Linked DNA regions of Variovorax paradoxus. The protein of the gene in region 1 interacts with the protein of each later gene in a pairwise test. Links are inferred from orthologs where the notes say so. Each region holds a gene or a part of one and is shown on either strand. Other genes may lie near its edges.

Region 1 (16,083 bases):
GCCGCCGAGCGCGAAGCGCGCCGTGCCCGCTTCATGGAAGTGGCTGAAGCCGTATCGATTGCCAAGCTGCAACAGCGTATCGGTGCAACGATGCAGGTGCTGGTGGATTCGGCGCCCGGCATGGGTCGCAAGGGCGGCGTTGGCCGCACCTATGCCGACGCGCCCGAGATCGACGGCACCGTGCGCCTGCTGCCACCCGAGAAAATCAGCAAGACGCTCAAGGTGGGTGAATTCACCAAGGCCCGCATCGTCGGCGCCGAAGGCCACGATCTGATCGCCTTGCCGATCTGAGCCGTTCGGCCCTGCAACTCGAAACACGCCGCCGCAGCGTTGCCGGTTATGCGGCGGCACTGGCCGACCTGCGAACTAAGGGCCGAACGACAGCCTGAAAAGTTGTGCGCCTACAGACACGTAGAACCCAAGGCTTGAATGTGGCTGCCTCTGCTTCGAGGAGGTTCCATGTTCTTCCAACTCTTTCAATCCGGTTCCAGCCTTCACCTCAAAAGGGCGGCGGCGTTGCTGCAGGAGGCGCAGATGGCACGCCTCGAACACCAGGCGGCGGCGGAGCATCACGCCGCCTTGGCAATGATGTACGCAGACCGAGTGAAGCGCCTGACCCATGAGGTTTATCCGCTGCCTGCTCCCGGCGTGGAGCCCGACGCGAGGGCCGAGCAGGAAAAGCCCGCCATCTACTCGATTGAAACGAGCCGCAGGCCCAAGTCGAATCTGCTGACGTAGCCAGACCCAAAAAGAAAAGCCCGCGTAAGCGGGCTTTTCGATGGGCTTGGGTGGGGCGGCCACGGCCCGGCTGTCGTCAGTCATCCGAGCGCGAAATGACCAGGAGGCTCATGAACAACGCGCCGAGGAACATGCCGATTAACAAGGTAAATGCTGCGATCACGATGGTTTCCAGTAGGTTTGATGTCCATATTTTCAAACCAAACGTAACCTTTTGTGCGTTTTCACGTTACTTTTTGAAGCATATTGATGGAAAAGTGTGACTTTCGCCACACTTTTGAGTCTCGAAGCCGCGTGTGCCGCGGCAAGGCTAGGCGCGCGTGATGAACCAAGCCCACAAACCAACGCCAGCGGCGATCCAGACCGCAAGAACGAGAACCGCGCCCGTCATGCTTCGGGGCTTCGCGCCTTGCTCTTTCATCCACGTGTCTGCGCCGACGCGGCATTCCTCGAGAACAGCTGCGGGAATGAGCCGGATGTTCAGCCAGATCAGGCCGGGCAGCAGCAAGGCGTCGTCCAGATAGCCAAGTACCGGAATGAAATCTGGAATCAGATCGATCGGGCTCAGCGCATACGCGACCACAAAGGCGGCGAGCGCCTTTGCGAACCACGGCGTGCCAGGATGCCGGTAGGCAAACCACAGCGTGACGGCGTCGCGCTTGATCCGCGAAGCCCACTGACGGATGTTCTGGAAAATGGACATGGACGAGAAGCGGCGGTCGGCCGGCCCGAGTATGGCGGACCGCGCGGAACAATCGGCTGGCCGGATCGGCCGCAACCTTGGCGTGGTAAGGTGCACGGCGGGCTTCAAGGCCTGTCGCAACTCCGCAGATCCGTCCTGTGATCGCGCAGCGAGTTGAACGCCGCGCTCATCAGGTTGGGTTTGCGGTTCACCTTTATTGGCAACGCGGTGTATTGACTCGGTTGCCGCGCTTCATGAGACTGTGCGCGATCATTCGTCGATGTACTGCGTCAGAATGGCGAAAAGCCGCTCCTCGGTGAGCAGGTTGCTGCATCACTTCATGAGACGAAGCCCGTTCCACTTGTCCGAATCCGTGTCGTCGAAAACCGTTTCGCAAAAACTCCCGCTTAGGGACTGCGATGGTGTGCGCGAATGCGGCGGATTTTCGTCGGTCTGGCCTGCCTTGGCCGTGGCCGGTTTTCGAGAGGGAGAGCATCCCTCGATCATGTTCCCAGGGAAAAGAAAAAACCCCTGTAAATCACAGATTCACAGGGGTTTCAGCTTGGTAGGGGTGGTGCCCAGAAGAGGACTCGAACCTCCACGATGTTACTCGCTAGTACCTGAAACTAGTGCGTCTACCAATTCCGCCATCTGGGCCCACATAGCTGCCGAAGCAGTTATGTTTTGAATTTCAGGAAAGAGAGAATCATATCAAAAATAATGGCCACTCCAGCGGTCTGCTGGATGAATTTGAAGGAACTGTTCAGGGACATCGCGACGGACACGGTTTCGTGCAGCGCGACGACGGCGAAGCCGACATCTATTTGCCCCCGAACGAGATGCGTGCGGTGCTGCACAAAGACCGCGTCAAGGCGCGCGTGGTGCGGCAAGACAGGCGCGGGCGTCCCGAGGGGCGGGTGGTCGAAATCGTCGAGCGCCCCGAGCAGCCGATCATCGGCCGCCTGTTGCATGAAGGCGGCATCTGGCTCGTCGCGCCCGAAGACAAGCGCTACGGACAGGACGTACTGATTCCAAAGGGCGCGACCGGTCCCGCGAAGGTGGGACAGGTTGTGGTGGTGCAGCTCACCGAGCCGCCGGCCCTGTTCGGGCAGCCCGTGGGCCGCGTGAAGGAAGTGCTTGGCGAAATAGACGACCCGGGCATGGAGATCGAAATTGCCGTGCGCAAGTACGGCGTGCCGCACGAGTTTTCCGCCGAATGCCTGGCCGAGGCCAAGGCCTTGCCGGAGAAGGTTCGGCCTGCGGACAAGAAGGGCCGCATCGACCTGACCGACGTGCCGCTGGTCACCATCGACGGCGAAGACGCGCGCGACTTCGACGACGCGGTGTACTGCGAGCCCGCGAAGGTTGGCCGAGGCAAGGGATGGCGCCTGCTAGTGGCCATTGCGGACGTCAGCGCCTATGTGCAGACCGGCTCGGCGATCGACATCGACGCCTACGACCGCGCGACCAGTGTCTACTTTCCGCGCCGCGTTATCCCGATGCTGCCGGAAAAGCTTTCTAACGGCTTGTGCTCGCTGAACCCCGAGGTCGAGCGCCTGTGCATGGTGTGCGACATGCTCGTGGCCGCCGACGGCGAGATTTACGCCTACCAGTTCTACCCGGCGGTGATGTTCAGCCATGCGCGCTTCACCTATACCGAAGTGGCGGCCATTCTTGGCAACACGCGCGGCCCTGAGGCAGCCAAGCGCAAGGACCGCGTGAAGGATCTGCTGAACCTGGCCGATGTCTACAAGGCCCTGCTCAAGCAGCGCGGCAAGCGCGGCGCAGTCGACTTCGAAACCACCGAGACGCAGATCATCTGCGACGACGCCGGCCGCATCGAGAAGATCGTGCCGCGCACGCGCAACGAAGCGCACCGCCTCATCGAAGAAGCCATGCTCGCGGCCAACGTGTGCAGCGCCGACTTCATCGCCGAAGGCAAGCACCCGGGCCTGTTCCGCGTGCACGAAGGCCCGACGCCCGAGAAAAAGGAAATCCTCCGCGGCTATTTGAAGGCCATGGGCGTGGGGTTGAGCATTACCGACGACCCACGGCCCGGCGAGTTCCAGGCCATTGCCGAAGCCACCAAGGAGCGGCCCGACGCGCAGCAGATCCACACCATGCTGCTTCGCTCGATGCAGCAGGCGATCTACACGCCCATCAACAGCGGCCACTTCGGCCTGGCGTACGAGGCCTACACGCACTTCACGAGCCCGATCCGGCGCTACCCGGACCTGCTGGTGCACCGTGTGATCAAGGCGATTCTCGGCAAGACGCGCTATCAGCTGCCGATGCTGCCGACGCCGGGCGAGGCGCATGCCAAGCTCGCCAAACGGCTGGCTTCTCGCGTCAAGGCGCCGACGACCAAGCCGCAGAAGGCCACGGTCGCGCCCAGCAAGGAAGTGCTGGCGTGGGAAGCCGCCGGCCTGCATTGCAGCGCCAACGAGCGCCGTGCCGACGAAGCCAGCCGCGATGTCGAGGCGTGGCTCAAGTGCAAGTACATGCGCGAGCACCTGGGTGAGGAATACGGCGGTGTGGTCACCGCGGCCACCACCTTCGGCATCTTCGTGACGCTGGACGCCATGTATGTCGAGGGGCTGGTGCACATCACCGAGCTCGGCGGCGAGTATTTCAAGTTCGACGAAATGCGCCAGGAACTGCGCGGCGAGCGCACCGGCATCCGCTACGCCATTGGCACCCGCGTTCGGGTGCAGGTGAGCCGCGTCGACCTGGACGGGCGCAAGATCGATTTCCGGCTGGTGCGAGAGGGCGAAGAACTCACGTCGCGTGCCATGAAGGACAAGGGCGTGGGCTCGGCCGGCGTGCCGGTCAAGGCGTCAGCCAAGCGCAGCTCGCGCCACAAGGCCGAGGCCGCCCCCGAACCACGCGGCGACCGCGCCATCGGTGCAGCTGCGGGGCCTCAATCGGCGATGCAGGCCTTCAAGTCGGCGGTGAAGAAGGCCGCCAACAAGATGAAGGGTCGCAAGCCACCGCGCCGCACATGACGCACAACGCATCGCATCCATACACAAGCAAGACAGACAAGCTGAGAAGGAGACACTGAGCATGAGCGTAGAAAACAACAAGGGCCGCATCGCAATCGTCACGGGTGCCGGCACGGGCATCGGACGCGCCGCGGCGCTCGCATTGCTGGCCGATGGCTGGAGCGTTGGGCTGGCGGGGCGCCGCCCCGAGCCCCTGGAGCAGGTGGCCGAAGAGTCCGGGGCTGGTGCGCGCGCCTTTGCGGTGCCCACCGATGTGGCCAATGCCGAATCGGTGCAGGCACTTTTCGCCGCGGTGGTCGAACGCTTCGGCCGTGTCGACCTGCTGTTCAACAATGCCGGCGTGGGCAACCCACCGGGTGCGTTTGAAGACTGGACGCCGGATCAATGGCGCGGTGTGGTCGACATCAACCTGAACGGCATGTTCTTCTGCATTCAGCAGGCGTTCCGTACGATGAAGGCGCAGAGCCCGCGAGGCGGCCGCATCATCAACAACGGCTCCATTTCGGCCACCGCGCCGCGGCCGAATTCGCCGGCCTACACGGCGACCAAGCATGCCGTCGAGGGTCTCACCAAGACCGCGTCGCTCGACGGGCGCAAGTACGACATCGCAGTCGGCCAGATCGACGTGGGCAACGCCATGACCGAGCTGGCCGCGCGCATGGCCAAGGGCGTGCCGCAAGCCAACGGTGAACTGGCGATCGAGCCGCTGATGGACGTCAAGATCGTCGGGCAGTCGGTGCTCTACATGGCAAACCTGCCGCTGGAAGCCAACGTGCTGTTCCACACCGTGATGGCGACGAAGATGCCCTTCGTCGGACGCGGCTAGAACCTCCTCATCAGCCGGGTGCCTGGCGCGCCAGCCCACCGGCGCTCAGCGGGGGCGCATTGGCCGGCCAGGTGTCCGCGATGTGGCCGTGGCGCCAGACGGCGCTTTGCGCAGCCTCGAATGGCGATTGTTTCGAGGCCATCGCGGCGCCGATCATCCCGGCCAGCACATCGCCCGTGCCGGCGGTTGCGAGCGCGGCATTGCCAGTCGGGTTGAGCACGGGCGGCGCGCCGCTGTTGTCGGCGATGACTGTTCCCGAGCCTTTGAGCACGGCAACTGCGCCATAGCGCGATGCCAGTTCGCGGGCTGCTGCCAGCCGGTCGGCTTGAATGTCGGCGGCCGTGCAATCCAGCAGGCGCGCGGCTTCGAGCGGATGCGGTGTGATGACGGTCGGCCTTCCGCGTCGGCCGCGTGATGCCAGTTGCGTTTGCAACGCGCTGTCGCTCGCAATGGCGTTCAGTGCATCGGCATCGAGCACCAGTGCAGCCGCTGTCGCCAGCACGCGCGGCAGCACCGCGCGTATGTCTGTGCCTCCGCCGCATCCGCAGACCGCCGTCATGCCTGAAAGATCGAGCGCATCGGCGTCTCTCAGCATCAGCTCGGGCTGTGCAAGGTCGACAGGGGTGGCGCTCGGGTCGAGCAAGCCCACGAATACGCGTCCGGCCCCCGCATGCAGCGCAGCCGATCCGGCCAGCAGCGCGGCGCCCGCCATGCCGGGTGCGCCGCCGATCACGGCGACATCGCCATAGCTGCCCTTGTGCGATGCGTGGCTGCGTGGCGGGGCCGCCGGCCGGCCCGCAAGGCGCGCGGCGGGCGGTTCAGCGATGCTGCCGCTGCAACCCAGGTCGTCGAACCACACCGTGCCTGCGGCATCGCGGCCCTGCGCCGTAAAGAGGCCTGGCTTCAGGGTCAGAAAGGTGATGCAGAAGCGGAACGATGCGGCACTCGAATGAGGGATGGCGCTTGAAACGCCGGTGTCCGCGTCCAGGCCGGACGGCACGTCGACGCTCAGTACCGGTTGCGCCGTCGAATGCATCTGCCGCAGCCATTCGGCCATGGCGTTCTCGAGCGGCCGGGTGGCGCCGATGCCGAGCAGCGCATCGATGGCCAGTCCATAGGTTGCGGGCGGGTTGGGCGCGAAGATCACACCGGCATCCCTGGCTCGCTGCAGCGATGCCTTCGCGTCCGGCGGCAGGCGGTTCTCGTCGCCGGCGAAAGTGACGATCGGCAGAAAGCCACGTTGCTGTAACTGCGCGGCCGCTTCAAAACCATCGCCGCCGTTGTTTCCCGGCCCGCAGGCGACCCATACCGTGCGCGCATGCGGCGCGACAGCCATGGCCAGGCGCGCAACCGCAAGGCCGGCGCGCTGCATCAGCGTGTGGGCGGGCAGGGCGGCTGCGGCCGCCTCCTCGATGCGCCGCGTTGCCGCGATATCGAAAAGGTCGGCGACGGTTTCGGACGTGATGCGTTGCATCGGTTCATTTTGCCGCCCCATGTGCCCTGGCAGGAGCTGCGGCGGTATCTCTAGGAAAGATGGAGCCGCTCGACGCCCAGGCCTTCGAGGTCGACGCCGGCATCGCGGCCCCCGATCAGGTCGGCCACCACCCGCGCGCTGCCGCACGACAGCGCCCAGCCGCTCGAGCCGTGGCCCAGGTTGAGCCAGACGCCCGGCACGCCGCTGGCGCCGAGCACCGGAGGGCCGTCGGGAAGCATCGGCCGCGCGCCCTTCCATTGCTGCACGCCCGACTGCAGCGTGACCGCGCCGGGGAACCAGTCGTGCAGCACCTTGTAGAGCGTTTGCACTGCGGATGGATTCATGGTGCTCAGCGAACCGCCGATTTCGGCGCTCCCGGCCACGCGCACGCGCTGGCCCAAGCGCGAGATCGCGACCTTGTAGCGTTCGTCCATCACCGCGCTGCGCGGCGCATTGAGCGATTCGCGAATTGGCGCACTGATGGAGTGGCCGTAGATGGGAGCAAGCGGAACCCGAAGCCCGAGCGGCCGCACAAGCGCTGCCGAGGCCAGCCCGGCGCACACCACGACGGCGTCGAACCGCAGCGGCGGGGAACCGCTTGCAAGCGAAACGGATGTGGGCTCGGCGCGGCTCAGCGGCGCGATGTCGCAATTGAAGTGGAATTGGGCGCCGAGTGCCTCGGCCTCCCACTTGAGCAGCAGCGCGAACTGGCGGCAGTTGGCCACTTCGTCCTCGGGCAGGTAGATGGCGCCTGCAAGCGCCGTGTCGGTGCTGAGCGCGGGTTCGATGCGCCGAGCCTCGTCGGCGTCGACTTCGCGAAAGACGCTGCCAGCCGCCCGCAGCACGTCGAGGCCGGGCTGCACCAGCTTTTTCTCGCGCTTGGAGCGCAGCAGCACAAGGTAGCCGTCGCTGCGCTCGTAGCTGAGTTCGCGCGCCTCGGTCACCTCGTGCAGGCGGGTGCGGCTGTAGAACGCCAGCCGCTGCATGCGGGCGCGGTTGGCGAGATAGGTTTCGAGCTTGCAGGCCTTTTGCCAGCGCGACATCCAGCCGATGTCGCGTGAATTCAGCGGCCAGCGCAGCTTGATGGCGCCGTGGGAAGAGAGCAGTGAACGCAGCACCTTGGCGCGCATGCCCGGTGCGGCCCACGGCGTTACATAGCCCGGTGCGACCACACCCGCATTGGCAAAACTGGCTTCCTCGGCGGCCGCGCCGCGGCGCTCGAACACAGACACTTCATGGCCGTCCGAAGCCAGTTCCCAGGCGGTGGTGACGCCGATGATGCCGGCGCCCACGATCGCGATTTTCATTGAATGCTTGAGTAAGAAGAAATGGCTGACGCCCGTCGCTAGGCGTGCAGCCTATTGTCTTCGCAGTGCGTGTTCTGTTTGTAAGGCAATCGCGAGAACGGCGTCGTCGTGCAGTGCCGCGTGCCACAGCATCAAGCCGACGGGCAGCTCGCCGGCGGCATGGCAGGGCAGTGAAATGGCGCAGCCGTCGAGCATGTTGACGATTGACGGGTTGCGCAGCAGCAGTGCGTTGACGCGAAAGAACTCGTCGTCGCGCTCGGCCCCCGGTGCCACGCTCGCGATGGGAGGCGCGGTGATCGGCACGGTTGGCGACAGCACGGCGTCGTAGGGCGCGAGCGCCGCTTCGACGCGGGCAATCCAGGCGCGCCGGGCATTCACAAGGTCGATGTATTCATGCGCCTTCATGCCGGCGCCTTTGAGAATGCGCTGCGCAACGCGCGGGTCGTAGCCGGCGCCGCTGCGTTCCAGCAACAGCCGGTGCCAGGCGTAAGACTCGGCCGCCGAAAATCCGCCGGTGGCGTTGATGGCCTGCAGCTCTGCCAATTCAGGCAATGCGATTTCCTCGATCTGGGCGCCAGCGGCCCGCAATGCTCGCAGCGCGCCTTCGAAAGCCTGGGCCACGGCAGGCTCGATGCCGTCGAAAAAAACGTTCTTCACCACGGCCAACCGGTATGCGCCCAGAGAGGCTGCGCCGGCAGTCACGCGGCGCGCTGCGAGGATTTCATGTGCGGTGACGGCGTCCCGCACCGATCGCGTCATGGCGCAAACGGTGTCCAGCGTGGTCGACAGCGGCAGGGCGCCGTCGGCCGGAACCAGTCGGGCGGTGCTCTTGAAGCCGACGATGCCGTTCAGCGCCGCGGGAATGCGGATCGAGCCGCCGGTGTCGGAGCCCAGCCCGATGAACGCCGCTCCGGTGGCAACCGAAACGGCGGCGCCGGAAGAAGAGCCTCCCGGAATGCGCGGCGTGGCCCGGTCGCTCACATTTGCCGGGGTGCCGTGATGGGGGTTGACGCCCACGCCGGAGAAAGCGAACTCGGTCATGTTGGTGCGGCCCGTCAGTACGCCGCCTGCGGCGCGCAGCCGCGCCACGGCTACGGCGTCCGCCTTGGCGGCCGGGGCATGCGAAAGCACCATGGAGCCGGCAGGAGTCGGCTGTCCCTCGATGTCGAACAGGTCCTTGGCGGTGAACGCCAGCCCGGCGAGCCTGCTTTGAAGCGCCGGCCGGTCGGCTTGCCGGCGGGCGTCGTCGAACAGCGTGCGGGTGAAAACATGCTTGCAGGCCGGCGATTCGGAAATCTCGATGGCGCGCTCCATTTCGGTGCGTGCATCGCTGCCGCCTGCCAGAAGGTTCAGACGGACGGCGTGAAGGTCGTTCATGGGTTGGCTGCGAGGGCGCGGACGGCTCGGTTCCGGGGTGGGACAAGGGGGAAGGACGGGGGCAGGCCGTGCTATACTCGTTGGGTTTCGCTGATCATGCGACGGCTCTCGCCGCACCCAGCCAGACACATTCGCAAACCGGCCCAATCAAGGTGTTGTGACTCCATTCGAAGGAGGCGCAAAACGGGCTGGATTTTAGACCCAACCTTTGGAGTAATTTCAATGTCGACCACCATGCGCGAAATGCTGGAAGCCGGTGTCCACTTCGGTCACCAAACCCGCTTCTGGAACCCCAAGATGGCTCCGTTCATCTTCGGCCATCGCAACAAGATCCACATCATCAACCTGGAAAAGTCGCTCCCGATGTTCCAGGACGCGATGAAGTACGCCAAGCAGCTCACCGCCAATCGCGGCACCATCCTCATGGTCGGCACCAAGCGCCAGGCCCGTGAAATCGTGGCTGCCGAAGCCCGCCGCGCCGGCGTGCCTTTCGTTGACACCCGCTGGCTCGGCGGCATGCTGACCAACTTCAAGACCGTCAAGACCTCGATCAAGCGCCTGAAGGACATGAAGGCCCAGCAAGAAGCCGGCCTCGAAAGCCTGAGCAAGAAAGAGCAGCTCACGTTCACGCGTGAAATCGAGAAGCTCGAAAAGGACATCGGCGGCATCCAGGACATGACCGCGCTGCCCGACGCCATCTTCGTGATCGATGTGGGCTTCCACAAGATCGCCGTGGCAGAAGCCAAGAAGCTCGGCATTCCGCTGATCGGCGTGGTGGACTCCAACCACTCGCCCGAAGGCATCGACTACGTCATTCCCGGCAACGACGACTCGTCGAAGGCTGTCACGCTGTACGCCCGCGGCATCGCCGACGCGATCATCGAAGGCCGCAACAGCGCCACCGGTGACGTGGTCAAGGCCATCGCCGAAGGCAGCGACGAATTCGTCGAAGTCGAAGAGGGCGCCTCGGCCTGATCGAGTGCTCTCACGCGCCTGAAGAAGGGGCTTTGGTGCCCCTTTTTTTTAATCTGATTTTTTGGACACGGAGATAGAACAATGGCTGCAATCACCGCAAGCATGGTCGGCGAACTGCGCGCAAAGACCGACGCGCCCATGATGGAATGCAAGAAGGCCCTGACCGAGGCCGACGGCAACATGGAAAAGGCCGAAGAGCTGCTGCGCATCAAGCTCGGCAACAAGGCTGGCAAGGCTTCGGGTCGCATCACCGCCGAAGGCGTGGTCACGGCGTTTGTCGAAGGCTCGGCCGGCGGCATGATCGAAATCAACTGCGAAACCGACTTCGTCACCAAGAACGACAGCTTCCTGGCCATGGCCAACGCTGCCGCGATGCTGGTCGCCAAGAACAACCCCGCCGACATCGCTGCGCTCGGCGCGCTGCCCTATGAGCAGGACGGCTTCGGCCCCACGCTCGAAGACGTGCGCAAGGGCCTGATCGGCAAGATCGGCGAGAACATGAGCTTCCGCCGCTTCAAGCACTTTGCCGGCAACGGCAAGCTGGCTTCGTACCTGCACGGCACGCGCATCGGCGTGATGGTCGAGTTCGAGGGCGACGAAACGTCGGCCAAGGACGTGGCAATGCATATCGCCGCCATGAAGCCGGTCGCGATCTCGGCTGCAGACGTGCCCGCCGACCTGATCGAGAAAGAGCGCGCCGTTGCCGCCGGCAAGGCGGAAGAAGACCGCAAGACGGCCGAAGCCGAAGGCAAGAAGGCGCAGCCTGCCGACATCGTTGCGAAGCGCATCGAAGGCGGCGTGCAGAAGTACCTGAAGGAAGTCTCGCTGCACAACCAGCCGTTCGTGAAGAACGACAAGCAGACCGTCGAGCAGATGCTCAAGGCCGCCGACACCACCATCAAGGGCTTCACCCTGTATGTGGTCGGCGAAGGCATCGAAAAGAAGGTCGACGACTTCGCAGCCGAAGTGGCCGCGCAAGTTGCTGCCGCCAAGGCCGCCGCGTAAAAACTGTTACGCCCTAAAGCGACGGCGCGCGTGTGTGTGCCGCCGCTTTTTCACCGCCTCGTTCTACACTCGCCCCCGCCAACCCAAGTAAGGAAATTGCCCATGTCTGATCCCCGTCCAGCCCACAAGCGAATCTTGTTGAAGCTGTCGGGTGAAGCGTTAATGGGGGACGATGCCTTTGGTATTAACCGCGCGACCATCGTTCGCATGGTCGAAGAGGTGGCTGAGGTGGTGAACATGGGTGTGGAAGTCGCCGTCGTCATCGGCGGCGGCAACATCTTCCGCGGTGTCGCGGGAGGTTCGGTTGGCATGGATCGCGCCACGGCCGACTACATGGGCATGCTGGCCACGGTGATGAACTCGCTAGCGCTAGCCGACGCCATGAACAAGCAGGGTCTGGTGGCTCGCGTGATGTCCGCCATTGCCATCGAGCAGGTGGTCGAGCCCTACGTGCGGCCCAAGGCGCTGCAGTATCTCGAAGAGGGCAAGGTCGTGGTGTTTGCCGCGGGTACCGGCAATCCGTTCTTCACCACCGACACGGCCGCCGCGCTTCGCGGTGCCGAAATAGGTGCCGAGCTGGTGCTCAAGGCGACCAAGGTCGATGGTGTCTATTCCGCCGACCCCAAGACCCATCCGAATGCAACGCGGTATTCCACGCTCACGTTCGACGAGGCAATCGCGCAAAATCTCGGCATCATGGACGCCACGGCCTTTGCGCTGTGCCGCGACCAGAAGCTGCCGATCAAGGTGTTCTCGATCTTCAAGAACGGCGCACTCAAGCGCGTCGTCATGGGCGAGGACGAAGGCACGCTGGTGCATGCCTGAGGAGTATTGAGATGACCACCCCTACCATTGCAGAAATTCGCAGCACGACCGATGCGAAGATGAACCAGTCGCTGGCTGCGTTCCAGAACAACCTCACCAAGATTCGTACCGGCCGCGCCAACTCCGCGCTGCTCGACTCCATCCATGTGGAGTACTACGGCTCGCAGGTTCCCCTGAGCCAGGTGGCGAACGTATCGGTGCTCGATTCGCGCACCATCAGCGTCCAGCCCTGGGAAAAGGGCATGGGCGCAAAAATCGAAAAAGCCATCCGCGAAAGCGACCTGGGCCTGAACCCGGCCTCGATGGGCGACCTGATCCGCGTGCCGCTTCCCGCAATGAGCGAAGAGCGCCGCAAGGAAATGACCAAGCTGGTCCGCAACGAAGGCGAAAGCGCCAAGATCGCCACGCGCAACCTGCGCCGCGACGCGAACGAAGCGGTCAAGAAGCTGGTCAAGGAAAAGCTCGCCTCTGAAGACGACCAGAAGCGCGCCGAGGCCGAGATCCAGAAGGTCACCGACCGCCACATCGCGGAAATCGACCGGCTGGTCGCGGCCAAGGAAGCGGAGATCATGGCCGTTTGAGGCTGCGCATGGCCTCGTCTTCGCTGCAGATTCCCCACCACGTTGCCATCGTCATGGATGGCAACGGACGCTGGGCCACGCGGCGATTCCTGCCTCGCGTGGCGGGTCACAAGCAGGGCGTCGAATCGCTGCGCCGCTGCGTCAGGGCCTGCGTCGATCGCGGCGTGGGCATTCTCACGGTGTTCGCGTTTTCGTCCGAAAACTGGAACCGGCCACCCGAAGAGGTTTCGGGGCTGATGGAAATCATGGTCGGTGCGCTCGCACGCGAAGTGCCCAAGCTGAGCCGCGACGGCGTGCGGCTGCACTTCGTCGGCGAGCGGGCCGGGCTCTCCAAAAAGATGGTGCAAGGCCTGGTCGATGCCGAAGAGGCCACGGCGCAGAACACCAAGCTCATACTCAACGTCTGCTTCAACTATGGCGGCCGATGGGACATTGCACGGGCAGCCGCCAAGCTGGCCGAGCAGGGCGAGCCGCTCACCGAAGCCAATCTCGATCGCGCGATGGCCCTGGCTCATGTGCCCGACCCCGACCTGCTCATTCGCACTGGCGGCGAGCAGCGCCTGTCGAACTTCCTGCTGTGGCAAAGCGCCTATGCGGAGCTTTTCTTCAGCGACAAGCTGTGGCCGGAGTTCGACGAAGCCGAACTGGATGCGGGAATTGCCGCATTCCAGGTTCGCGAGCGCCGTTTCGGCAAGACTTCCGCGCAGGTCACGGCTGGCAGCGATTCCACCTCAGATCGCCAGTTGGCCTGACGGCCTTCAACGGCCCGAAATACCGCCGCATGCTCAAACAACGCATTCTCACGGCCATCGTCCTGCTGGCGATCTTGCTGCCGGCGCTTTTCTATCCGTCGCACGTTCCATTTGCCTGCGTCATGCTGGTGCTGATCGGTGCCGGAGCCTGGGAGTGGGGCCGACTCAATGGGTACGGGCAGCAACTGTCGGTGTTCCTTGGCCTGGAGACGGTGGCGCTTTGTGCGTTGTCGTGGTGGCTCGGGTTGCTCGAGCGGCCACTGATGCTCATGTGGCTGCTGGCCAGCGCCGCCTGGGTGCTTGGTGGCGCCGCGCTGCTGCGCGTGGCCGTGCCGGGCTGGCCCCGCATTCCGCGCGGCCTGCGGCTGGTCGGCGGGTTGCTGGCGCTCTGGGTGGCTTGGCTCGCGGCCGTGCAGGCGCGCATGGTCGGCATCAACTTTCTGCTTTCCATTCTTGTGCTGGTCTGGGTGGCCGACGTTTTTGCCTATTTCGCGGGCCGCGCCTTCGGCCTCAAGTTCACCCGCGGCAAGCTCGCTCCCACTATCAGCCCCGGCAAGAGCTGGGAAGGCGTATGGGGCGGCATGGCAGGCGTGGTGGTGCTGGCTTTTGCGTGGGTCTGGGCCGACAGGGCGGCTGGTGCAACCGTGGCAAGCCTCTACACCCGTCTGCATGAGCGCGGCTGGTGGCTGCTGCTCGTGGGCGTGGTGTTTCTTGCCGCGATGAGCGTTGTCGGCGACCTGGTCGAATCGCTGATCAAGCGCAGCGCGGGCGCCAAGGACAGCAGCCGCCTGCTACCGGGCCACGGCGGCGTGCTCGACCGCGTGGATGCCCTCTTGCCGGCGCTTCCCATCGCAATGATGCTGGCTTCCTTGTGAACACACCCAAACAACGCATCACGGTGCTGGGCTCGACCGGCTCGGTCGGGGTCAGTACGCTGGATGTCATTTCGCGGCATCCCGAGCGCTTCGAGGTTTTTGCGCTGTCCGCCTCCACCAAGGTCGACGAACTGCTGGCGCAATGCGCGCGGTTCTCACCCCGCTACGCAGTCATGGCCAGTGCGCCGCATGCGGCGCTGCTGGCGGAAAAGCTCGAGCAGAACAATCTCCCGACGAAAGTATTGGATGGCGCTGGTGCTATAGAAAAAATAGCATCGCACGAAGAAGTCGATGCCGTCATGGCGGCCATTGTGGGCGCTGCGGGCCTGGGCCCGTGCCTGGCCGCGGCGCGTGCCGGCAAGCGGCTTCTGCTGGCCAACAAGGAAGCGCTGGTGGTCGGCGGCGAGCTTTTCATGCGCACCGTGCAAGAAGGCGGCGCCACGCTGCTGCCGATCGACAGCGAGCACTCGGCCATCTTCCAGTCGCTGCCTGAAGATCCGTCCACCTGGTCGCGGCGCATCGACAAGATCATCCTGACCGCTTCGGGCGGCCCGTTCCGCACGCGCGCGCCCGGCACCCTGGGCACGGTAACGCCTGAGCAGGCCTGCGCGCATCCGAATTGGGTCATGGGCCGCAAGATTTCGGTCGATTCCGCCACCATGATGAACAAGGCGCTCGAGGTCATCGAGGCGCGACACCTCTTCGGCGTGCTGCCCGAGCAGATCGAAGTGGTCATCCATCCGCAGAGCGTGGTGCATTCGATGGTCCAGTTCACCGATGCGTCGGTCATCGCGCAACTCGGCACGCCCGACATGCGCGTGCCCATCGCCGTCGGCCTAGCCTGGCCCGAGCGCATCGAAAGCGGGGCGGGGCGCCTGGACTTCCGCCAGATGGCGGCGCTGAGCTTCGATGCGCCCGATGCGGCGCTGTTTCCGGGGCTGGGCCTGGCGTGGCACGCACTTCGCGCGGCACCCGGGACCACGGCAGTGCTCAACGCTGCCAACGAAGTCGCAGTCGAAGCATTTCTTGACCGGCGGCTTCGCTTCGATCGCATTCATGCAGTCAACATGGAAACTTTGGAAGCCATTTCTCCCTCCAAGCCCGCATCGCTGGCGGACCTGCTGGCGCTCGATGCCAGTGCCCGCGCGGCCGCCAATGCCGCGGCGCTGCGCTTTGCGGCCTGATACGCCGGACAACCGAGGACTCGGATGCTCACTGTCATAGCCTTTGTAGTTGCCATCGGCGTGCTGATTGCCGTGCACGAATACGGCCACTACCGCGTCGCCGTCGCTTGCGGCGTCAAGGTGCTGCGGTTCTCGGTGGGTTTCGGCAAGACGCTCTACCGCTGGCAGCCCAAGCATCAGCGCGCTGGCCAGTCGACCGAATTCGTCATTGGCGCATTCCCCCTCGGCGGCTACGTCAAGATGCTCGACGAGCGCGAGGGGCCGGTGGCACCCGAAGAACGGCACCGCGCGTTCAACACTCAGCCGCTGCGCTCGCGCGCGGCCATCGTCGCCGCCGGGCCCATTGCCAACCTGCTGCTCGCGGTAGCGCTTTACACGGCCGTCAACTGGATCGGCGTGGATGAACCCGTCGCCAAGCTGGCTCGCCCCGTGGCGGCTTCCCTGGCCGAAGCCGCGGGCCTGCGCGGCGGCGAGCAT
Region 2 (11,296 bases), 760 kb from region 1 along the record:
GAGGAGGCCCCGCGACCTCTGCCTACGCTCCGCTGGAATCGAACATCGCGGTGTAGCGCCGCTGCATCTCTTCCGGCGTCAGCTTCTCGATGCTGTGGCCCACGTTCCAGCGATGCCCGAACGGATCGCGGAACACGCCCGATCGCTCGCCGTAGAACTGGTCCTGCGGCGCCATGTCGAGCGTGGCGCCAGCCTCGACGGCCCGCGCCACCACGGCATCGGCGTCGTCCACGTGCAGATGCAGCGTGACCGCGGTGCCCCCGAGCGTCCTGGCGCTGTGGATGTTGTATTCGGCGAACTCGTCAGAAAGCATCAGGATCGCGCCGTTATGGAAGTCGAGTTCCGCATGCCCGATGCGGCCGTTCGGTTCGGTCAGCCGGAAGATCTCCTTGACCTCGAAGACCTTGCAGTAGAAGTCGATGGCGGCGCCTGCATCGTCGACGCAGAGGTATGGAAAAAGTTCGTGGATGGCCATGGTGGTTGCCTTTCGAGAGGGGGAACGCAGTTGTCGTGGCGCCGATTCTGGGCCGCTGCACCGCTAGCGTCTTGAACGAATTTGACCTGTTGTCGTGCCCGCCGGAACATGCCGCGGCGACGCGGCCCCCGCCCGCCGCCACGCCTGCGGCGACATGTCCGCCAGCGCTGAGAACTCGCGGCTCAGGTGCGCCTGGTCGCTGTAGCCGGCGGTGAGTGCAATCTCGGCCCAGCTTTGCGCGGGGTCGCCTGCCAGCGTCAGCGCACGATTGAAACGCATCACGCGTGCGTATTCCTTGGGGCTGAGGCCGATGGCGCCGCGAAAGAGCGCGATGAAGCGGCGGTGGCTGTACCCGCTGCGAGTTACCAGTCCCTCGATCGAAGGGCTTCCATGGGCCAGCGGTCCGAGAGTTGCGGCGATGCCCGGGTGCAGGCCGCGCAGACCGGCGCCGAACGAGTCGATGGCACGCTGCGCGAGCAAGGCTTCGAAGACTGTGAGCTGTCTGTCGAGGCCGCCCGCGGCATGAACCTGCTCGAGCGCGGCATCGGTCTGCCGCGCGCCCCACAACGCATCGAGCGGCGTGTGCTGGCTGGCCAGTGCGTCTTCCGGCGCACCCAGCAGGGCTCGGGCTGCGCCGGGCTGAAGCTGCGCGCCGACGGAGCGCGTGGCCACCGACACGTCGCGCATGTACGAGGCGGCGCGCGCGCCGCCGACGATCGCGTAACCGCAGGTCTGGCCGCGCGTGTCGTCAGCGCTACCGAATAACTTCAGCGGCGGACCCGACAAGCGGAACACCACGTGCATGCCGCCCGTAGGCAGCACGTGTTCGCGCGCGCCCGGCCGTTCGGTCGGCACGCCTTCAGGCGCCGAGGCCCACAGCAGCTTCACGAAGGGCTGCAGATGGGGAGGAGGAGGCCGCGTCAGCTGCATCAGCGCATTGTGAGGCGGAAGCCGCGGCAGCCCAGTCGCGCTAGCATTCACCCATGAGCAAGCCCTCCACGACCCTGATTCACCATCCCTACAAGCCGCCAGCCAACTTCGCTGCGCCGCAGCCGGGGATCTACAAGGCCTCGACCGTGTTCTTCGCCGACGTGGCCGCCATGCGCGCACGCGACTGGAAAACCAAGGCCGGCTACACCTACGGCCTGCACGGCACGCCGACCACCTTCACGCTCGAGGAACGCCTGGCCACGCTCGAAGGCGGCACCGAATGCCTGCTGGTGCCAAGCGGGCTTGCTGCCATCTCGCTGGTCGCCTTCGCTTTCCTGAAGAGCGGCGACGAGGTGCTGATTCCCGACAACGCCTACGGGCCCAACAAGGCGTTGGCGACCGGCGAATTAGCCAACTTCGGCATCACGCACCGCATGTACGACGCGATGAACCCGGCCGACCTGCAGGCCAAGCTCTCGGACCGTACGCGGCTCGTGTGGGTCGAGGCGGCGGGCTCGGTGACGATGGAGTTTCCCGACCTGCCGGCCCTGGTGGACGTCTGCCGCGCCCGCGGGGTGGTCACGGCGCTGGACAACACCTGGGGTGCGGGCCTGGCGTTTGCCCCCTTCGATTTCAACGGAAGCGGGCAGGGCGTCGACATCTCGGTGCATGCGCTCACCAAATACCCGAGCGGCGGCGGCGACGTGCTGATGGGCAGCGTGATTACGCGCGACGAGCGGCTGCACCGTGCCCTCAAGCTGACCCACATGCGCATGGGCTTTGGCGTGGGCGTGGGCGATGTGGAGACGCTGCTGCGTTCGCTGCCCAGCATCGGGCTGCGCTACGCCGCCCACGACCGCACCGCCCGAGAACTGGCACGTTGGCTCAGCGGCCGCGAAGAAATCGCCCAGGTGCTCCACCCGGCGCTGGAGGAGTCGCCGGGCCATACGAACTGGCGCGCCCTCTGCGGCGAAACCGACTTGGCCGCGGGCCTGTTCTCGGTCGTGTTCGACGCACGCTACAGCACCGAACAGGTCGACCGCTTCTGCGACAGCCTGAACCTGTTCCGTCTCGGCTACTCATGGGGCGGCCCGGTCAGCCTGGTGGTGCCCTACGACATCGGCCTGATGCGCGATGCGAACGTGGCTCCCTGGCCGCACAAGGGCACGCTCGTGCGCTTCTCGATCGGCCTGGAGGACGTGGAAGACCTGCGCGCCGACCTGCAGCAGGCGCTGCTGCAGATGTAGGCCTTGCCCAGGCGCATGGCAAGAAAAAATCGCAAGAGCCAGTCCATCGCCGCGTCCGCCGCGCGCGGCATGGCACCGGCACGCGCGGCCGATACCCATACCGCTGGGCCGCGCGTGCTCGAGGTTCCCGCGCACGTGCTGAAAGCGCTGGCAGGTGAGGGGCCGTTGGAGGGTGTGCCGGACCTCGCGGCCACCCGGCTCCTGCTCGGCGGGCTGGTGGCGATTTTCGCGTTGCTGGCGCTCTCCCTTGGGGCCGCGGTGCTGCTGCAGGACGACTGGTCGAACCTGCACGGCAACGAGGGGATCGTCGCGCTGGCCGTGCTCGCGCTTGTTGCCGGGCTGGGTGGCGGGCTCTGGTATCTGCTGCGGCAGTTTGCGCAGGTGGGCCAGGGCTCGATCCGGATCGACGCCGAAGGCATGCGTTGGGGCGATCCCGCGTCGCCGCAGGCCGTGGCCTGGCGCGAGGTCTGCCGCGGGCGCGCCGGCCTGCAGGATGTGAAAACCGAATTCACTTCGAGCGATGCGATCGTCAAGCGGCTTGTCTTCCAGCGGGCCGCAGGCGGCGGCGAAACCATCGATGTGAAGCTGCCCCTGGCGCTGACCATGGACGCCCCGCGCGTGGTGCGCTTTCGCAACCGCGCCGCGCTCCTGCGTGCGTTGCTCCTGCGGCTCGCCACGCAGCCCCGGCCGCGCCTGCGCTTTGCCGCCGAGGTGTTCATCGACGCCGGCATCGATCCGCAAACCTGGGAGCCCATGCTGGCGCCAAGGCGCTGGATGTGGCTTTCGTCCCTTGCCGCGCTGCTGCCGGTGTTGGCCGTGTTTCTCTTCTGGCCTCTGGGCGAACACGTCGGCTGGATGATTGCGGCCCTGGTCCTGGCGATGGTGGCCGGCGCCGGTGCCATGGGCTGGTTCATGGACCAGCGCTATCCGGGTTTGCAAGGTGTGTTCGAGTTCGAAACACCCTCCGGCCCCATGCCTTGAGACCGCACCGTTATCGCTTACAGTAGGCTACGCACAGTCACCGTGACTGTCTCGCCTCAAGGAGAAGCAGTGGCAACACCAAATTACGGCTACGAAAAGCGCCAGAAGGAGCTGGCCAAGAAGAAGAAAAAGGAAGAGAAGCTCCGCGAGAAGGCCAATCGCAAGCTCTCTCCAAGCAGCGAAGGACTCGCCCCGGGCGACCCGGAAACCGATGTGGCCTCGCTCGAACGCGACCCGCCGACGGTGCCCGAGCTGCCGACCAAGAACGGCTGATTCGCCGATCGACACTTTCGACAAAAAAGCCGCTGCAGGCCTTTGGGCATGCAGCGGCTTTTTTGTTTGCGGCCGGCTTACTTGGCGGCAAGCAGCTTGCGCAGTTCCGGCCACACGTTCTCGAGCAACCGGGGCTGCGCCGCGGCCGTGGGATGAATGCGGTCCGCCTGGAAGAGCGCAAGCGCGTCTGGCGCATCGGCCACGCCCTTGAGAAGAAAGGGCACCAGTGCCGCCTTGGTGGCGCTGGCCACCTTGCCGAACACCGCCTCGAAGCGCCGCGTGTAGTCGCCGCCGTAGTTGGGCGGCACCTGGATGCCGACGATCAGCACCTTGGCTCCGGCCGCCTGTGCCGCCCTGGTGATCTGCAGCAGGTTTTCCTCGGTGTTCTGGAGCGGCAGGCCGCGCAGGGCGTCGTTGGCGCCAAGCTCCACCACCACGTGGCTGGGCTTGTGCTGCGCCAGCAACGACGCAAAGCGGGCGCGCCCGCCCGAGCTGGTGTCGCCGCTGATGCTGGCGTTGACCACCGTGGCCGGGATCTTTTGCTCAGCAAGCCGCTTCTCAAGCAGGGGCACCCAGCCTTCGCCGCGCTTCAGGCCGTATTCGGCGCTCAGCGAATCGCCGAGCACCAGAATCACCGGTTTGCGGGGCGCCGCAGCCTGTGCGGTCTGGGCGTGTGCCGTTGCCGATGCCCCTGCAATGCCGGAAGCGGCGGCGGTCAAGATAAAGTCACGTCGATTCAAAACGAAAAGCCTTTCCATGTCCCAACTCCCGTCTGAAGCCATTGTCGCCGTCGAGCACGTGTTCAAGTCCGTTACAGACTCGACCGGTACGCTGGACATTCTGCAGGACATCGATTTCACCCTGGGCGCGCGGGAAACCGCCGCCATCGTGGGGGCTTCGGGCTCCGGCAAGAGTACCTTGCTGTCGATCATCGCAGGGCTGGACACGCCCACGCGCGGCACCGTCAAGCTCGCGGGCGACGACATCTTTGCCATCGACGAAGACGCACGCGCCGCTCTCCGGGCCCAGCGCGTGGGGTTCGTCTTCCAGAGCTTCCAGCTGCTCGGCAACCTGAGCGCACTCGAAAACGTGATGCTGCCGCTGGAGCTGGCCGGCCGCAAGGACGCGCGCAAGGCCGCTACCGAAATGCTCGGACGGGTGGGGCTCGGGCAGCGGCTCGGGCACTATCCCAAGGTACTCTCAGGTGGCGAACAGCAGCGCGTGGCCTTGGCTCGGGCATTTGTGGTTCAGCCGGCCCTGCTGCTGGCCGACGAGCCCACCGGCAGCCTCGACTTTGCGACCGGCGAGCAGGTGATGCGCCTGATGTTCGACCTGAATCGCGAACTCGGCACCACGCTCGTGCTCGTCACGCACGACCGCGGCATTGCGGCCCAGTGCGAGCGCCGCATCACCATCGAAGCCGGGCGCATGGCGCTCAACGAGTCCAAGCCCGTGCTGGTGGCCTCGCTCGAGGCATGATCGTTCCCAGGTTCTGGGCCGAAGGCCGAATCCAGGAGCGGGTGGAGGGCAAGCAGATCACCGTGCGGCGCTACGGCTGGTCCGACGACAGCCCGATTGCCGCGCAGGCGCATGCCGACCAGCGCACGCAGGAAGCCTTCGAGCGCATTGCCCGCGGCGAGCAGCTCGACCGCCGCGAGCGCAAGCTGGCCTACAACGGCGCCCAGGGCGTGCCCATCCGCGAGGAAATCGTCGAGCGGCAAGGCGACACTGTCATTACCCGCAACAGCTACGGCGCGCGATGCCTCAACACGCCCGATGTGCTGTTCGTGGACATCGACTTCGAGGAGCCGCTGCGCGGCAGCGTGTTCGGCTTTGCGCTGGCGCCCGCGCTGATTGCGGGCGTCGTCGGTGGATGGACCGCCAAGACCTGGGTGGGCGGGCTGATCGCGGCCCTCGTGGTCTTCATCGTTGCCTACCGCATCGGCCTCGCCAAGAAGCGCGGCGAGGCCAGCACCAACCCCTCGCCTGAAAAGCGCGCGGCCGAGCGTATCGGCCGCTTCGTGCACCAAAACCCGGACTGGCACCTGCGCCTCTACCGCACCCCGGCCGGCTTTCGCGTGCTGGCGATGCACGACGTCTTCAGCCCGGCCGACCCGGCGGTGGCGGAATGCTTCGAGGCGCTGGGCGTCGACAAGACCTATGCGCGCATGTGCCGCAACCAGAACTGCTTTCGCGCCCGGCTGAGCGCCAAGCCCTGGCGCATCGGCATCGGCGAACACATGCGGCCGCAGCCGGGCGTCTGGCCCGTGTCGCCCGAGAAGCTGCCGGTGCGCGACGCCTGGGTGGCGCGCTACGAAAAAGCCGCTGAAAGCCATGCCGCATGCCAGTACCTGGAAAGCGCCGGCAACTGCGGCCGGGTGCATCCGAACGCGCTGGCCGTGCAGGAACTGCACGACGAAAAAGCCGGGGCGCACAGCGGTTTGCCGATTGCCTGAAAGGCAGGGCGCGCCGCCCTCGATAATCGAGGGATGTCTTCCCCTAAAGTGATCTTCGGCTTCCATGCCGTGGGCGTGCGCATCAAGACCGCGCCCAAATCGGTGCTCGAAGTGATGTTCGACACCAGCCGGCGCGATGCGCGCATGAAACAGTTCATTGCGCGCGCGCAGGAAGCCGGCGTGCGGCTGGTCGAGGCGGACGGCCTGCGCCTCGCCAAGCTCAGCGGCAGCCACGGCCACCAGGGCGTGGTGGCGCGGGTCGAGCCCGTTGCGCAGGTCCGCTCGCTCGACGAACTGCTCGAGGGCCTCGAAGAAGCCGGCACCGTGCCCCTTCTGCTGGTGCTCGACGGGGTGACCGACCCGCACAACCTGGGCGCCTGCCTTCGCGTGGCCGACGGCGCCGGGGCGCATGCGGTCATCGCGCCCAAGGACCATGCGGCGGGCATCAACGCCACTGTGGCCAAGGTGGCGAGCGGCGCTGCCGAAACCGTGCCGTACTTCATGGTGACCAACCTGGCGCGCACGCTGAACGAGCTCAAGGAACGCAACATCTGGTGCGTGGGCACCAGCGACGATGCGCCCGGCACCCTCTACCAGAGCGACTTGAAGCGCCCGCTGGCACTGGTGCTCGGCGCCGAAGGCGAGGGCATGCGCCAACTCACCCGCAAGACCTGCGACGAGCTCGTGAGCATTCCGATGGCCGGAGCGGTCGAAAGCCTGAACGTCTCGGTGGCAAGCGGCGTGTGCCTGTACGAGGCGATGCGCCAGCGCAGCGCCTGACGCCGATTACTTGCGCCAGCGTGGCCTGCTGGCGCGCTAGCTAGTTCCTGCCCAATGGGCTGGCCTTGCGATGAAAGTACACCAGCTCCGCCACTCGCCGCAGCTGCGGCGTACCGAGCAGGCGATTGAACATCCAGTCGCTCTGGAAGTGATCGAAAGCCCAGCGCATCGCTCGCTTGAGCCTAAACCTCGGATAGCTGCGCACGAACCAGCCGGCTGGGTCTTGCGCCTTGCCTCGAACAAACTGCGCGATGGCTTCGCCGGCACGTTCCCCGTGCTGCAGTGCCGTGTGAATGCCGCCGGCCGTCACCGGCGACACCATGCCGGCCGCATCGCCCACCAGCAGCGCTCGCTCGCGGGCGACCACGGGCAGCACGCCGCCGCAGGGGATCATCCCGGCGCGAATCGCCACGGGTGGCGCGTCGCCGGGCGACACGACCGAGGCGATCTTTCGCAGCAGTGGATCGAGCCGGAGCGCCGCCGCGTCCTGCATGCCCATGCGGCGCGCGAGCCCGATCTGGCTCACGCCGAACCCGTCGAGCGCCCATCCGATGTAGCCCGGCGCCAGCCGGCGGTCGACGAAGCAGTGCAGAAAACCAGGCGCCATGCTCGCGCCTCGGTATTCGTGCTCGACGCCATAGAGAAAGCGCGTGTTGCGCGACAGGCCGAGGGCCTTGGCAACGCGCGAGTGCGGCCCGTCGGCCCCCACGATGTAACGGGCTGAAATGCAGGTGCCCTGGCCAGGGCTGTGGGCCAGCGGGATCTCCCAGCGGTCGTTCATCCAGAGCGCCTGCTCGAACAGCGTGCCAAGACGCACGTCGACGCCGCTGGCACGGGCCGAGTCGACCATCCAGTCGAGCAGGGCGGGCGCATCGGTGGCCCAGAACCAGTAGCCCGGCGCATGCAGGTCCACGTGGCGCATATCGGGCGAATAAAGCCGAACGCCATCGATGCGGCGTACCAGCGCGGGCGGCACTTCCGCAAGCCACGGCACCGTATCCACCGCATCCTTCACGATGATGCCGGTGGTGTGCAGCTTGGCGCCGGCGCTGGACTTTTTCTCCAGCACCATCACGCTGAGGCCGGCCAGCGCTGCGGCGCGTGCGCAGGCCAGGCCGGCAAAGCTGGCCCCAACCACGAGCAGGTCGACCTGGGTGGTCGAAACCCGTTCGGCCACCATCAACGAGGCAGGCGTGGCAACAAGGGGAGAGGGGGCGTCGTCGAGACGGGCGAAGGAACTTGAGGCGGACATGGGCGAGCTGACTTGTAGCGATGCGCACCGCGACCTGCGGTGCGCACGCGAAGTTAGCTACGCCATGTGCGCGCGGCGTGAAGCCTGTGTGAAATGAGCGGCAGCCAGCATCGAACTCAGGAAGGGTCCTTGCTGCGTGTGCGCCCCACTGCGCTGAAGATGCCGATGCCCAGGATGATCAGCGCGCCAATGCCGATGTAGAGCGTGGGCACGCCGGCGACCGAGGCGCCCCAGGCGAGGCCACCCAGGAAAATCAGAAACCCGATCATGTAGAGCACAAATGACATGCTTGTTTCCTCGAAACTGTGATGCCTTGCAGTATCTCGGCCGGTGCCGGGGCCAGCACAGGCCTTCGTCGCCAGTCGCTGTGGGAACTTGCCTACTACTTCTAGGCCGGCCAGCGCCGGCTTACGGGGGCGATGCAACCAGCAGGTAGCGGCAGCCAGTGCGGCCAAGAGCCTTGAAAACCAGCGGGCGATCCACGCCAAAATCCAGGCAATCACCCTCGGCCAGTTCGAAACGCTCGTCGCCATAGTCCACCCGCAGCGCGCCTTCGAGCATCCAGAGGCATTGGCGATACGGCTTGCCGCTCCATCGCGGATAGCCGACCTGCGCCGAGCGCGGCAATTCGATCTCCACCATCTCCACGCCGCCGTTCGCACCGCGCTCAAAAATTTGCCGGCGCAAATAGCCGGCCTCGGGGTCGCGCCATACCTCCTGCTCAGCCCGGGTGCGCAGCCGGCGCGCCGAGCCCTTGTCTTCGGTCAGCAACTGCGCAAGCGGCACGCCCAGTCCGGCGGCAAGCCGGCCCAGCAACACGGCGGTCGGGCTGCTTTCCGCACGCTCGACTTTCGAGATCATCGCCTTGCTGACGCCCGAAAGCCCGGCCAGCTCCGCAAGGCTCAGCCCCTTGGCTCGGCGCAGCGCATTAAGCCGGTCCGCGATGAGCGAGTCGATGCCGGCGGGTTCATCGGGCGGAGAAGAATTGTTTCTCATATGAGACCATTATTCTCCTATATTAGACAATCTGCCCCACATGTCGCCGCCAGTTCGAAAGGAACCAACATGCGCCTGATTACCTGCACGGAGGAGGCCCACGCGGGCTCCATCCTCGCCATCCTCAACGAAGCCATCGTCAGTTCGACCGCGCTGTACGACTACAAGCCGCGCACGCCCGAGAGCATGGTCGCGTGGTTTGCGACCAAGCGCGCCAACGGGTTTCCGGTGATCGGCGCCGAGGACGAGGAGACCGGCAAGCTGCTGGGCTTTGCGAGTTACGGCGCGTTCAGGGCCTTTCCGGCCTACAAGTACACGGTGGAGCACTCGGTGTACGTCGAGGCCGGGCACCGCGGCGCTGGTCTCGGCCGCACGCTCATGGAGGCGATCGTTGCGGAGGCGGTCGCGCGCGATGTGCATGTGATGGTCGGTGCCATCGATGCGGCGAACGCCGGCAGCATCGGCCTGCACGAACGGCTGGGCTTCGAACATGCCGGCACCGTGCGGCAGGCCGGGTTCAAGTTCGGCCGCTGGCTCGACGTGGCCTTTTATCAGCGGATTCTTTCGACCCCGCTGAATCCGGTCGACGGCTAGCTTTCTTCGCTGGCGCGGTCCAGCATCTGGATGGTGCCGGCATCCAGCTTGAGCTGGGTGGCCACGACCAGTTCCTCCAGCTGCGCAATCGAGGTTGCGCTGGCAATGGGGGCGGTGACCGAAGGCCGTGCAATTTGCCAGGCGATGGCCACCTGGCCCGGCTTGGCGTTGTACTGCTGGGCCACCTTGTCGAGGGCCTCGAGAATGCGCAGGCCGCGCGGGTTCAGGTACTTCTTGGTGGTGTTGGCACCGCGCGCGCTCTTCGACGCGTCGGCTTCGGTGCGGTACTTGCCAGTCAGAAAACCGGCCGCGAGCGCATAGAAGTTGATGACGCCCACCTCGCGCTTCACGCACAGCGGTTCCAGTTCGTCTTCGAACACCGCGCGGTCGTACAGGTTGTAGAGCGGCTGCAGGCTTTCGTAGCGTGCAATGCCGAGCCGTTCGGATATGTCGAGTGCTTCAGCCAGCCGAGGCGCGCTGTAGTTCGAGGCGCCGATGGCGCGCACCTTGCCGGCCTTGATCAGCTCGTCGAAAGCGCCCAGCGAATCCTCCAGCGGCGTGGCGGTATCGTCATCGTGCGCCTGGTACAAGTCGATGAAGTCTGTCTGCAGGCGCTTGAGCGAAGCCTCGACCGCTTCGCGGATGTATGCGGGCGACAGGCCTGACTTGCCTTCGCCCATCGGCTTGCCGACCTTGGTGGCCAGCACCACGCGGTTGCGCTTGCCGCTTTGCTTGAGCCATTTGCCGATGATGGTTTCGGACTCGCCTCCGGTATGGCCCGGCACCCAGCTCGAATACACGTCGGCCGTGTCGATGAAGTTGAAGCCCGCATCGAGCCAGGCGTCGAGCAGGCGGAACGAGGTGGCTTCGTCCACCGTCCAGCCGAACACATTGCCGCCGAAGGCGAGCGGTGAAACCAGGAGGCCCGAGCGGCCCAGCGAGCGAAGTTGCGACATGAGTTTCTTCCCTAAAAAGAGCGAGGATCAGACAAAACCGATGGCACCGAGCAGCGCGCCCGCGCCGAGCAGCCACAGCAGGTGAATGCGCGTGCGCCACACGACAAGCGTTGCCGCCGCGCTCAGCAGCCACAAATGCCAGGCGGGCGCGTCGCCCGAATGGTTGCCCGCCGCGAGCACCCAGCCGGTGGCAATCAACAGGCCCACCACCACCGGCGCCATGCCTTGCTTGAAGGCGCGCACGCCGCGCTTGTCGCGGTTGCGGTGGCCCCAGCGGGTGGCAAGATAGGTGAGGGTGGTGCTCGGCAGCATGATGCCGACCATGGTGACCATGAGCCCCAGGAAGCCGAGCATCC

What was found.
Region 2: the proteins of GOQ09_RS14990 (region 1) and rlmB interact in binary tests that used the Escherichia coli proteins (3 or more experiments, as listed by UniProt). The link is inferred for Variovorax paradoxus from one-to-one orthologs.

What each region holds. Positions count from the first base shown.
Region 1 is NZ_CP046622.1:3,222,945-3,239,027, reverse strand. What follows is about bases 4,494-7,336. They hold GOQ09_RS14990 (NAD(P)H-hydrate dehydratase), read right to left. Parts: upstream 6,726-7,336; coding sequence 5,262-6,725; downstream 4,494-5,261. Other genes in these bases: GOQ09_RS14985 (D-amino acid dehydrogenase), read right to left, coding at 6,776-7,336; GOQ09_RS14995 (SDR family oxidoreductase), read left to right, coding at 4,494-5,251. Also shown: 30S ribosomal protein S12 methylthiotransferase RimO, read left to right, coding at 1-291; GOQ09_RS15015 (hypothetical protein), read left to right, coding at 460-738; GOQ09_RS15010 (YkvA family protein), read right to left, coding at 1,049-1,441; rnr (ribonuclease R), read left to right, coding at 2,158-4,425; more of GOQ09_RS14995, read left to right, coding at 4,487-4,493; more of GOQ09_RS14985, read right to left, coding at 7,337-8,032; GOQ09_RS14980 (amidase), read right to left, coding at 8,084-9,409; rpsB (30S ribosomal protein S2), read left to right, coding at 9,632-10,384; tsf (translation elongation factor Ts), read left to right, coding at 10,466-11,389; pyrH (UMP kinase), read left to right, coding at 11,492-12,214; frr (ribosome recycling factor), read left to right, coding at 12,226-12,795; uppS (polyprenyl diphosphate synthase), read left to right, coding at 12,804-13,547; GOQ09_RS14950 (phosphatidate cytidylyltransferase), read left to right, coding at 13,577-14,422; ispC (1-deoxy-D-xylulose-5-phosphate reductoisomerase), read left to right, coding at 14,419-15,606; RIP metalloprotease RseP, read left to right, coding at 15,631-16,083. UniProt on the Escherichia coli protein: Bifunctional enzyme that catalyzes the epimerization of the S- and R-forms of NAD(P)HX and the dehydration of the S-form of NAD(P)HX at the expense of ADP, which is converted to AMP.
Region 2 is NZ_CP046622.1:2,468,593-2,479,888, forward strand. Bases 5,413-8,268 are described here. They hold rlmB (23S rRNA (guanosine(2251)-2'-O)-methyltransferase RlmB), read left to right. Parts: upstream 5,413-6,395; coding sequence 6,396-7,142; downstream 7,143-8,268. Other genes in these bases: GOQ09_RS11645 (hypothetical protein), read left to right, coding at 5,413-6,362; GOQ09_RS11655 (NAD(P)/FAD-dependent oxidoreductase), read right to left, coding at 7,183-8,268. Also shown: GOQ09_RS11610 (VOC family protein), read right to left, coding at 23-475; GOQ09_RS11615 (helix-turn-helix domain-containing protein), read right to left, coding at 539-1,405; GOQ09_RS11620 (PLP-dependent transferase), read left to right, coding at 1,459-2,652; GOQ09_RS11625 (hypothetical protein), read left to right, coding at 2,668-3,633; GOQ09_RS11630 (hypothetical protein), read left to right, coding at 3,703-3,906; GOQ09_RS11635 (arylesterase), read right to left, coding at 3,984-4,664; GOQ09_RS11640 (ABC transporter ATP-binding protein), read left to right, coding at 4,663-5,385; more of GOQ09_RS11645, read left to right, coding at 5,382-5,412; more of GOQ09_RS11655, read right to left, coding at 8,269-8,394; GOQ09_RS26110 (SoxR reducing system RseC family protein), read right to left, coding at 8,511-8,681; GOQ09_RS11660 (helix-turn-helix domain-containing protein), read right to left, coding at 8,803-9,390; GOQ09_RS11665 (GNAT family N-acetyltransferase), read left to right, coding at 9,460-9,984; GOQ09_RS11670 (aldo/keto reductase), read right to left, coding at 9,981-10,940; GOQ09_RS11675 (chromate transporter), read right to left, coding at 10,968-11,296. UniProt on the Escherichia coli protein: Specifically methylates the ribose of guanosine 2251 in 23S rRNA.